One region of the Chryseobacterium bernardetii genome, then DNA from elsewhere that is predicted to be linked to it. Evidence: riboswitches for the same ligand, from Rfam matches in the RefSeq annotation. Region 1 holds a riboswitch; the other holds the start of a gene.
The links. Region 1 has a riboswitch for S-adenosylmethionine ahead of EG339_RS04565 (TonB-dependent receptor plug domain-containing protein). Riboswitches for the same ligand answer to the same signal wherever they lie in the genome.
Positions count from the first base shown of each region.

Region 2: it holds a riboswitch for S-adenosylmethionine, as region 1 does, so the genes downstream of both, EG339_RS24750 (alpha/beta fold hydrolase) here and EG339_RS04565 (TonB-dependent receptor plug domain-containing protein) in region 1, are expected to answer to the same signal.

Region 1 covers NZ_CP033932.1:971,920-978,184, forward strand. The annotation lists gene prfA (peptide chain release factor 1) at 1-1,062, opposite strand, end outside; gene EG339_RS04560 (APC family permease) at 1,210-2,508, opposite strand; gene EG339_RS04565 (TonB-dependent receptor plug domain-containing protein) at 2,516-4,969, opposite strand; SAM riboswitch class I at 5,064-5,169, opposite strand; gene EG339_RS04570 (alpha-amylase family glycosyl hydrolase) at 5,267-6,265, opposite strand, start outside.
Region 2 covers NZ_CP033932.1:1,750,575-1,756,839, reverse strand. The annotation lists gene EG339_RS24755 (ACT domain-containing protein) at 1-1,077, opposite strand, end outside; gene EG339_RS24750 (alpha/beta fold hydrolase) at 1,064-2,020, opposite strand; SAM riboswitch class I at 2,081-2,188, opposite strand; gene EG339_RS08115 (MGH1-like glycoside hydrolase domain-containing protein) at 2,377-4,992, shown strand; gene EG339_RS08110 (OsmC family protein) at 5,107-5,526, opposite strand; gene EG339_RS08100 (DUF58 domain-containing protein) at 5,649-6,265, opposite strand, start outside.

The DNA of each region.
Region 1 (6,265 bases):
CATTTTTTCTGCATTCTCTGCCATGATTACGGCATCAATCATTTCAGAAATATCTCCGTTCATGTAGGCGTCCAGATTATACATGGATTTGTTGATTCTGTGATCTGTTACTCTTCCCTGCGGATAATTATACGTTTTGATCTTTGCAGAACGGTCTCCTGTAGACACCATAGATTTACGCTGTGCAGCAATATCTCCCTGTACTTTTTGAAGTTCAATATCGTATAGCTTGGTTCTTAACATTTCCATTGCCAATTCACGGTTAGCCAGCTGAGAACGAGCCTGCTGACAAACGACCACTAACCCTGAAGGTTTGTGAGTTAACTGTACTTTAGTTTCAACTTTGTTTACGTTCTGACCTCCGGCACCTCCTGAACGGGAAGTCTGCATTTCAATATCGGCTGGATTTAATTCGAAATCCACTTCTTCTGCTTCCGGTAAAACGGCAACGGTAATTGCCGATGTGTGCACTCTACCCTGAGATTCTGTTTCCGGTACACGCTGTACACGGTGAACTCCTGATTCAAATTTCATAATTCCGTATACGCCTTCTCCTTCCACCTTCATGATCAGTTCCTTGTATCCTTTTGCGGCTTCATTGGAATCTGTTACTTCATGTCTCCATCCTTTTGCTTTGAAATACATGGTATACATTCTGTACACATCTTCCACGAAGATTGCTGCTTCATCACCTCCGGTTCCGGCACGTAATTCAACGATTACGTTTTTATCATCTGCAGGATCTTTAGGAATCAGAAGAACCTTAAGTTCTTCTTCTAATGCAGGAAGTTTGGATTGTGCTTCCAGCTTTTCTTCTTTTGCAAGATCTACAAGATCTCTGTCTGAGCCATCTGCAATAATTTCGTCAGATTCTTCGATGCTGTCTAAAGCACCTTTGTACTGATCGTAAACTCTTACAATTTTTCCCAAATCACTATATTCTTTGTTCAAAGAAGAATATCTTTTTTGGTCTGAAATGACATCAGGCTGTATAATAAGGTCTGCAACCTCATTATATCTTTGTTTTATAGCTTCTAATTTTGGAATTAATGATTTAGACATTGTCGAATTTTTGTGGGTGCAAAGATAAGAATTATTAATTCAAAATTAAAGTATAAATTTTTGAGCATTAGGGATGAAGGGAACAAAACGGCAAAAAGATATATTCCAAATTGCCCTGTCAGCATTTTTCTGTTTTCAATATTTCTTTTAAAATCCTTTGGAAAGCCTCCTGTCTATCCAGTATAAAATGAGTCCCACTACAATAATTCCTAACCCTATTAAGCTTTCTTTAGGATTATGGATAAAGGTAAAATAAAGGATATAAATACTGAATAGCAAGAAAACTGTTGGAAAAATATAAAAAGCATTGGATTTAAATATTTTTCTATCCTTCTTTTTAAGAAAGTATACCGTTGAGATTGCTAAACTGGCAAATAACTGAAGAATAAAGGCTGTGTAAACAAAGATCTCCTTAAAACTGCCTGTTAAAATAATTATGGTGGCAATCACTGCATGGGCAAAAATGGCTCTCACCGGGATTCCTTTTTTATTCCCAACAGAAAGTGGTTTCCAGATGCGGGTATCTTTTGCAAAGGCTTGTGTAAGCCTTGATCCTACCCACAGATATCCACTGATGGTAGCAATGAGCTGTAATGCGATAAAAATATTCACAATTTTCCCGAAAGAAAGCCCCAGCATATTCACCGCAGCCTCTCCCATTACATCTTCTTTTCCTGCCAATTGGCTTACCGGAGCATGTTTCAGCATAATATAGTTGACAAGAATATAACTTACCGTCACAAAAACAGTTCCTATAATCAGTGATTTAGGGAGATTCTTCTGAACATCCTTTATTTCCCCGGCGATATAAGATGCTGAATTCCATCCGGTATAGGAATAGGTAACGAAAACCAACGAAGTAGCAAAGGCAGGAAGCATCATTTCGTTCTGCCAGCTGTTACTGAAGTTCAGGCTGTTTCCTATTTGTGGGGATTCTGATAATCCAACTCCCAGAGTTACCAAAACAATAATAAAGGCGATTTTGATGAATGTAAAAAAGTTATGAAACCTGCTGGAAGTCTTTAAGCTGAATGATAAGGTAATCGCCACCAAAAATATAGCTGCAATGGCAAAACCACTTCCAAATGAGTAATCAAATACAGAAAGATATTTCGACATAGCCAGGGCTGCCAGAGCTACAGGTGAAGAAAACCCAATAATCAGGGAAATCCAGCTTATCAGATATCCGAATAAAGGATGATAAGTTTCTTTAAGATAGATAAAATCACCACCGTTTCCTTTAAAATGGGAACCTAATTCTGCATAGCAGAAAGCACCGAACAGAGCTAAAATTCCTCCAATTACCCATAACAGGAAAATACTGTAGGTATTGGTAATATCGGATAACTGAAATCCCAGAGTTGTAAAAATCCCTGTTCCTATCATATTGGAAACTACAATAGCGGCCGCTGTTTTCCAGCCGATCTGATGCGAAGCAGTACTCATTTATTCATTAAAAATTAAAATTAAGCCTTCCAAAGAAATAGCTTCCCAATGTTCCCATCTGAACCGGCGCATATTTAAATACTCCATAATATGAATTTTTATAGATCTGAAGATCAGGGAATACATCAAATACGTTGTTGGCACCTACTGTAAAGTTGATATTTTTTGTGATATCATATCCTACACTAATATCAGTAACCACTTTTGGAGCAAACTCCTGAACTTCTCCGAAAGGATAACCGTCTCTGATTACTTTACCAAAATAGGTATTTCTCACGAGAAAACTGAATTTTCCTATTCCATACGTAAGCCCCAATGATGCTTTTGCTTTAGGAGAAAGGGTTTCGATAATATTGATCTGATCCGGGCCAAAGAATTCTTTCTGCGGAGTTTTTATATTGTCCGGGAAGTGAAAATCTGTAATTTTTGTTTCCGTATAGTTTCCGGCAAGGTTGATATTTAAGTTTCCGCCAGCCAGCCTCCAATCATAGGAAACTACTACATCTATTCCTTTTGTTTCGGTATCAATGGCATTGGCAAAAAATCTGCCGCTTTCCACTGCATTTCCTTCTCCTACTACTTTAGGGTCTGATAATTGCTCATCTGTGATATTGCTGGTAATGACAATTCTGTCTTTTACTTTAATGATATATCCATCTACGGTAATAAAAAGTCCTTTAACAGGCTGTAAAGTAAATCCTGCGCTTCCATTAACGGATGTTTCCTGCTTTAATTTATCAAATCCAAGAACCTGTGCAGCCTGACTGTCATTATTAAAGATTCCTTTTCTTACAATTCCCTCTCCTGAAGTAGAAATATCTGCAAAAGAGTTATTAAAATACTGCTGCTGAAGCGATGGCGCCCTGAATCCTGTCCCAACTGCTGCTCTTACTGCATAATTTTTTACAAATTCATACCTGATGGCTAGTTTTCCATTGAGAGTGCTTCCAAAGTCTGAGTAGTTTTCAAATCTGGCAGCGGCATCAATATTCAGTTTTTTATCTAAATCATAGGAAAGGTCAGCATATACGGCTGTTGAATGTCTGTCTTTTTTCAAAGCATTATCCGGCGAAAAACCTATAAAAGATTGCGAACCGCCGGCTCCAATCACTTTAGAATCCTTTGTTGCCACATTTCCGTTCTCGTCATATTGAGTATAAGAAGCCTCGTCCCCAGCTTTGATCTGATATTGTTCAAATCTGAATTCTCCTCCGAATGCAATATTGAAGTTCTTTATCTTTTTTGAAACATCAAGATTAACGGTATTCTGTAAGAAACTGTGCGCACCAGCATAAAAACGGGTGGGTGATTTTACTCCCAGAGAAGCGTTATTGGTATTGCTTACGTTATAATTGAAAGTATTACTGCCAAAGGTATTACTTAGATCAATCAGCCAATCATTTACATTATATTTTGTTCCAACAACGTAGGAGATATCATAGATCTGAGAATTTAAGACTGCCTGAAATCCGTTGGGATAGATTTCTTTTACAACGTTAAAACTTTCACTGGGAAGTCTTCTGAAACCATATCCTTTTCCTTCTTTAATGCTGAATCCTCCAAAAGAGTAGAATTTAAAGTTATCATTCAAAGGATATTCTGAATTGAAAAATAATTGTCCTTGTCTGATTTGCGCGTCTCCAATCTGGAAATTGAAATCATCTCTTGTTAATCCTCTTTCTTGAATCTTCGCATCATCTGCAGCTCTGGCAGCTTTTACAGCCTCAGCATCTCCTGCAAATTCATAGGCGAAATTGTCTCCGAAAATATCAAGGTCGTGATGTTGGGTTCTGGTTGTTTTTCCTCTGTGGCTTAACTGTAATGAAAGGTTGATAAAACCTTCATTTTTACCTAAAGAAGTTCCGTAATTGACTCCTGCCTGGTAGGTATCCCCATCATTCCTTCCACTTAATCCATAGGTTAAACTTGCGGAAGCTCCTGCGTTCTTTTTCAGAATAATATTGATAACTCCTGCAATAGCATCAGAACCATATTGTGCTGCTGCACCGTCTCTTAACACTTCAATTTTTTCAATGGCAATGACAGGAATGGTACTCAAATCTGTTCCTACCGATCCGTTTCCTACCGTATTCTGATAGTTTACCAGGGAAGTGGTATGTCTTCTTTTTCCGTTAAGCAACACTAAAACCTGGTCCGGACCCATTCCTCTTAATGTCACCGGATCAATGTGCTCTGTTCCGTCAGAAGCAGACTGTCTTACGGAATTAAATGAGGGAATAACATAGTTCAAAAGATCCTGAGCCGTCATTTGCGGTGATGATCTTTGAACCTTATCGATATTGATAACGTCCACAGGAACCGGTGTTTCCAATTTTGTTCTTTTAACGTTCCGGTTTCCAACGATAATAATGTCTTCAATCTGTTTTCCTTTTTCCGCCTGCTCCTGCGCAGCGCCCAGAATTGTCCCTAACAGTAATACAGCTGTACTTAATTTCTTCATCTTTGTTCTTGCCAATTAATAATATTCTCCCGCAGAGCTTTCTGCAGATATACAAGACTTCAAGAAATGGAATTCATATAAGAAATATTGACTTCACTTATCTCCCCCATTGGGTTGGAATTAGCACCTTTACACCTCTGGAATTGTGTTGGTTGCTAAGGTTTCATTGGGCCAAATCCCTCCACCTTTCTTGATAAATCTAGTGCAAAGGTAGACTTATTTTTCAAATATGCAAAAAGTGAATTATCATGATCAGAAAAAAGGCAAATCAGCTAACCCGCCAATTTGCCCTTGTATTTATTTTACGATCATCTTCTGGATAGCTATTCCGGTTTCGGATTTCAGATGCACCAGATAAGTTCCCGGTGGATAATTTACCTTCAGTTCGTAGCTTCCGTTTTCTTTATCCAGTTTAAATGAATTCAGTTTTTTACCGCTCATATCGAAGATCATAATTTCCCCGTTTTTTACTTTATTAAAAATCAGTTTTACAGCACCGTTTTTTATGGGATTGTCTGAAATCTGAAGAGATAATTTATTTCCTGCATTTACATCTGAAACAGACAAAGCTCCGGCAAAATTTCCGAAAATCCTGAATTCTCCCGGTTGTAAGGTAATCGGAGCAATAGTAGAGCTAATATTAGTTACCGTATCATCCATCAGATTTTTCCATTGGCCAGTGTAAGGGAAATAAGGCACAACATTTTGGGCAGAAGTAGAATAATTTGCAAGAACGACAACGTTTTTCATTCCGTTGATTGTACTGTCATATACATAAATTCTTGTAACCAATCCATCAGGATCGTTGGCCAGGTTGTTTGATTCTATGGTGTAAGTCTTTGACTTGAATACCGGATTGGTATTTCTGATATCAATAATTTTTGCCCATGTATCATAAACAGCCTTTCTGCTGGCATCAATATCATATCCTAATGTAAAAGCTACAGGTTTTTCATCGGTTCTGCAGCCGTTGTTGATGCTTCCATCTGCACATCTGTTGATACTGAAATCGTAACCCAGCTCCCCAAACTGCCAGATCATTTTCGGACCGGGAATGGTAAAGAATGTAGCACCAAATGTTTTCATTCTTTCCAACGCTGTATTCAGATTCTTTACGCTATAACTTCCATTAACAGCTCCATACGCAAGGTTTTTAAACATCAGTCTTTCTTCATCATGGCTTTCACCATATCCTACAGCACGCATTCCGGTAAATCCATGAAGGCTGTGATTCATACGGTCATAGTTACTGTTTTCCTTATACCCCATTGTATTCTGATTGTAAGGCTCTGTCTG
Region 2 (6,265 bases), 780 kb from region 1:
TTCTGTATACCCTTTTTCCAGAGCTTCATTGATAATTGTGGAAAACTTATCGTCTCTTAAGGAAAAATTGTTGAAAACATAACTCAAGGTTCCGGAGAACACTCCTTTGATTCTTGTGATATTTTCTCCTGAAAGGTGCAATAATTTGATGGTATCAATTAACGGAAGACCGGCTCCAACATTGGTTTCATATAAATATCGTCTGTTATTTTTGCTCAACGTATATCTTAGTTTTCTATATTCTTCGATGGGAAGAGTGTTGAAAATTTTGTTAGAAGAAACCAGATCAAATCCGTTTTCTGCTAATGCATGATAGTTTTTCACAAAATCTTTGCTTGCCGTGTTATCTACAACAATGAGGTTTTCCAATTGATTTTCATTGGAGAAGTTGATTAACTCCTCAACATTGGATGGCTTATCTGCTGTTAAAACTTCATCTGTCCAATGATTATCAAACCCTTTTTTATTGAATGCTATTTTCTTTGAATTGGCTACAGCAACTACTTTAAGGTCTATTTTTTTACGTCTCTTAATTTCTTCTGAAGATTCAAGAACCTGCTCAATTAATGTTTTACCAACATTTCCATGACCGATAATGGCCAGATGAACGGTCTTCGGCTTTTTGAAGATCTCAGATTCTATGATGTTTTTTGTTTTTTCATCCTGCGAAGAAGTGACTACGATGTTTACCCTGTTCTCACCGGCCACCTGGTTTAAAAGCAATGGGAAAACATTGTTTCTCGCCAGCTCTGCAAAGATTTTATTGGAATCTTCTGCTACAAAACCAATCACAGAAACATTGTTAATACTGTATATTTGGGATACTTTTCCTGATTTTCTTTCTGCTTCAAATTCATCAATAAGACAAGCTACCGCTTTTTCAGCATCATTTTCGTGAACCAAGATAGAAATTCCGTTTTCTATAGCTTGCTGGGAGATTACCCCCACACTGATACGGGCTAAAGTAAGCGCTTTAAAAATTCGTCCGTCAATTCCGATTTCCCCTAAGAAATCTTCTCCTTCAAATTTGACAATTGATCTGTTCTTCAAAAATTTTATTTCGTTAGCATTTTTCATTTCTATATAAAATGTTTTTTATGATATTATTTAATTGTTGATATTCCATTAGGAAGGCATCATGCCCGTGTATAGATTGGATCTCGTGATAAGAGATATTCTCCTTTTTCTTTTTCAGCTTTTCAAAACACATCCGGATTTCAGAAGCCGGGAAGAATAAATCTGTATCTACGGAGATCATGTGCATTCGTGCTTCTATCCTCTCCAGATCTGTTTCATCGGCATTAATATTCATCAGCAGGTGATTCATCAGCCTGTACGCATTTAAACTAAATCTTTCGTTTAATGCATTGCCGTGATAAATCAGCCAGTCTTCAGATTTCAGGCGCTGTTTTTCCTGGCTGTACTTATTTTGAAATCTTTCATTGAGTGATTCCGGAGTTCTATAACACAGCATAGCGTGGATTCTTGCTTTTTGTAATGGTTCATCTTTATGATTCAACAAAAATTTCTGAACCAGGCATTGCGCGTGTAACCAATCATGGGTTCTGTAATCGCAGGCAATAGGAATAAAAATTTCTGCCAGTTTGGGTTGTTTTGCCAGCATTTCCCATCCAATTCCGCCCCCCAGAGAACCTCCAATAATGGCGTATAGATTTGTAATATGTAAAGCTTCCAATCCTTTCAGAAATATATTGGCAATATCTGAAGGGGTGAAGTCTTCATAGTCTTCAATTAAAAAATGATCATAACCGTTTCCGGGAATGTTGAAACATAGAACCGTATATTTATTGGTATCAACAATCTGATTTTCGCCTACCAATTGCTTCCACCAGCCTTTTTCTCCGGACACCGTTGAGTTTCCGGTAAGGGCGTGGTTGATCAGGATGACAGGAGCTGTAAACAGGTCTTTCCCGAAAAGCTCATAACTTAACGGGATATTGTATTCCTTTTGGGAATTTGTTTGATACGAAAGATTAATATAGTTTAGTTCTGCTTTCAATTCTATTATATTTTAATACAATTGAAAATGCCATAAGAAATGGCTGAAAAGAACTTCAGTAAGTTATCTGTCCAAAATAATTTTGGTAGAACGTAGCACCTTCTTTGCTTGCACAAAGGGTTGCTAAGGTTTCATAGGGTCTAATCCCTCAACCTTTCTTGATAACATTTTCAATATTTGAATGAACGAATGGTGCAAAGGTAGTTCTTTTCTTTTAAAATCAAAAAAAAATTAATTTAATATTTAAAAAAGCCCTTAAACACAAGTATTTCAAGACTATATTAATTATTCTTCAGATAAAAGGAATTGGAATTATTTTCCAAAAAAACTAACTTCGTATTGAAAAATGATGCTATATGATCGCCGAAAAAGAAAGATTACAAGATACCAAATGGAAAAACTGGGGACCTTATGTAAGCAACCGGCAATGGGGAAATGTACGGGAAGATTACAGCCCAAACGGAAATGCATGGAACTATACCAATCATAATAATGCGGAAAGCTATGCCTACCGTTGGGGAGAGGAAGGTATTGCAGGAATTTCGGATGTAAAGCAGCTCTTCTGCTTTGCTCTTTCGTTCTGGAATAAAAAGGACAAAATTGTTAAAGAGCGTTTCTTTGGGTTGAGCAATCCGCAGGGAAACCATGGTGAAGATATTAAAGAAATTTTCTATTATCTGGATAATACACCTACTCATAGTTATATGAAAATGGTGTACAAATATCCGATTAATGAATTCCCGTATGACGAGCTTGTTGCAGAAAATGGCAGACGGAGCAAACAGGAGCCTGAATATGAGATTTTTGATACCGGAATTTTTGATAATGATGCTTATTTTGATATTTTCATTGAATACTGTAAAGCAGATCACAATGATATCCTGGTAAGAGTAACTGTTTGTAACCGAAGCCAGCAGGAAGCTCCGATTGTGGTAGCCCCCACAGCATGGTTCCGAAACAACTGGAAATGGGGATACAATACCTATAAAGCGGATATGTATGCTTCCCATGACGGAAGTATTAATATTGAACACGACAGCATTTCTATCAAGAAGTTTTATTCAAGAAAAGATAACACACAAAGGGTATTCTGTGAAAATGAAACCAACACACCAAAGTTGTATGGAGCTCCCCAGGCGGAAGGCACCTATTTTAAAGATGGCATCAATAATTATATTATTTACGGCAGTAATACTGTAAATCCTGAAAAAAGAGGTACAAAAGCTTCTTTCTTGATTGATGAAGTAATTGGTGCCGGACAATCTGAGACGTTTGAATTCAGGCTTTGTCCAGAGGCAATTGCTGAACCTTTTCAGAGTTTTGATGAAATCTTTACTCTGAGAAAGGCCGAAGCAGAAGAGTTTTACAATGATGTTCAAAACGACACAACCAATGAAGATGAGAGGAATGTTCAAAGACAGGCTTTTGCAGGACTTCTTTGGAATAAGCAGTTTTATCATTATAATATAGGAAAATGGCTGAAAGGAGATCCGAACTTTGAAGCTCCGAGGAACTTTAATGATTATGTAAGAAATACGGAATGGAACCACCTTCACAATAAAGATATTATTTCCATGCCTGATAAGTGGGAATATCCCTGGTACGCCACCTGGGACCTTGCTTTTCACTGTGTACCTTTATCTATTATTGATGCTGAATTTGCCAAGGGACAGCTTTTACTTCTGACTAAAGAATGGTATATGCATCCTAACGGACAGCTACCGGCATATGAATGGAATATGAGTGATGTGAATCCTCCTGTGCATGCATGGTCTTGCTTCAGAGTTTTTAAAATTGATGAAAAGAGCAACGGCAAACCTGATTTATTATTCCTTGAAAAAGTCTTCCAAAAGCTGCTCCTTAATTTTACCTGGTGGGTAAACCGAAAGGATAAAAACGGAAAGAATATTTTCGGAGGAGGTTTTCTTGGTTTGGATAATATCGGAGCTTTTGACCGAAATATGGTTTTAGAAGATGGCCAGCACCTAGAGCAGGCAGACGGAACAAGCTGGATGGCTATGTATGCGCTGAACATGATGCGGATTGCTATGGAACTGGCCCAGTATTACCAGGTATATGAAGACATGGCCATTAAATTCTTTGAACACTATCTGTATATTGCGGAAGCCATGGAAAACCTGGGTGAAGGAACAAAAGGCCTATGGAATGAGGAAGATGGATTTTTCTATGATGTTCTTCAGCTTGGAAACGGAAACAGTGTTTCCTTACGCTTGAGAAGTATTGTTGGGCTAATTCCATTATTTGCCGTGGAAATTGTAGATCACCGCCTTCTGGAAAAAATGCCGAATTTCCAAACCAGAATGGACTGGATCTTAAAGAATAAACCTGAACTTACCAAGCTTGTTTCCCATTGGGATGAAGAAGGCCAGGGAAGGAAACACCTGATGAGTATTCTCCGTAAAAACAGACTGACTAAGGTTTTAACGAGAATGCTTGATGAAAAGGAATTTTTAAGCGCTTACGGCATCCGTGCGATGTCTAAAGTATATGAGGAAAATCCGTTTGTATTTTCTGTTCACGGTACTGAAAATGTTGTGTACTACACTCCTGCAGAAAGTGACAGCAGAATGTTTGGAGGAAACAGTAACTGGCGCGGCCCTATCTGGTTTCCTATCAATTTCCTGATCGTGGAAAGTTTACAGCGTTTCCATTATTATTACGGAAACAGCCTGAAGGTAGAACTTCCTACCGGAAGCGGTGAGAATAAAAACCTGGATGAAGTGGCCCAGAATATCAGCAAAAGGCTTTGCTCTATCTTCTTAAAGGATGAACATGGGCAACGGGCGTTCAATGGCGGGAATCCAAAGTTCAATTATGATGAACACTTCAGAGATTATATTACTTTCTTTGAATACTTCCACGGTGACAACGGACGTGGCGTAGGAGCTTCACATCAGACGGGATGGACAGCTACTGTGGCAAAACTGATAAAACCAAGACTTACCTTTTAATAAGCAATGAATATGGATCATGGGTAATAAAAAAAACCGGATGTTGCATCCGGTTTTTGTTGTATTTTAATATTTCTGCCATATAGGTATGGCTTTTAAGCCTTATCTATAGTTTTAAATTTTATCTCCGTTAACAAATACTTCATATCCTATTTCCACATTAGGTTCTAATGTTTTTGATACGGAACAGTATTTTTCAAAAGATAGTTCTGCTGCTTTCAAAGCTTTCTTAGGATCAATTTCTCCTTCTAAAAGGAATTTTACTTTGATAGATTTAAAAGGTTTTGCATCATCTACCTGAACTCTTTCTCCTTCCACTTCTGCCTGAAAGCTTTTTATTTCCTGACGCTGCTTCTTCAAAATAGAAACTACGTCTATCCCGCTGCATCCGGCTACTGCCATCAACACACTTTCCATTGGAGAAACTCCTTTAGCTCCCGGCTGTGAAGTATTGTCTAAAAGGATGGAATTACCCTGTCCGTTTGTACATTCAAATAAAAAATCGTCGTTGATTCTATTAAGTGTTATTTTCATTATTGCTTATTGCTTATTGCTTATTGCTTATTGCTTATTGCTTATTGCTTATTGCTTATTGCTTATTGCTTATTGCTTATTGCTTATTGCTTATTGCTTATTGCTTATTGCTTATTGCAAAATTATAAAATTCCTCTGGCTTTTATCTCCAGATATTTATTGATAACATCAATATTCAAATTCTCAGGAAGTGTATATACGGTATAAATTCCATATTTTCGGAGTTCCTGGATAATCAGTTTCTTTTCAAACTCAAATTTCTCAGCCACAATTTCATCATAGATTTCCTGCATATTTTCTGGATTTTTATGAATTAATGTCTGTAATTCTGAATTTTTGAAAAATACGACTACCAATAAATGATTCTTAGCTATTCCACGAAGATATTTCAGCTGCCGGTTAAGCCCATCCAGTGTTTCAAAATTGGTAAATAGCAGGATTAAACTTCTTTGGTTGATAGAATATTTTACGTCCTGGTACAATCGGTTGAAATCACTTTCAAAAAAGTCTGTTTTAATATTATAAAGGGCTTCTGATATTTTCTTAAGCTGCCCGGACTTGTTCTCAGCAGCAATTTTGTTTTCAGCCTTTTTGGAGAAGGTCATCATCCCCGCCCTATCTCCTTTTCTTAAGATAATATGAGACAATGCCATGGTTGCATTAATGGAATAATCCAAAAGGCTTAATCCTTGAAATGGCATCTTCATAGTTCGTCCTTTATCAATCAGCATAAAAATAC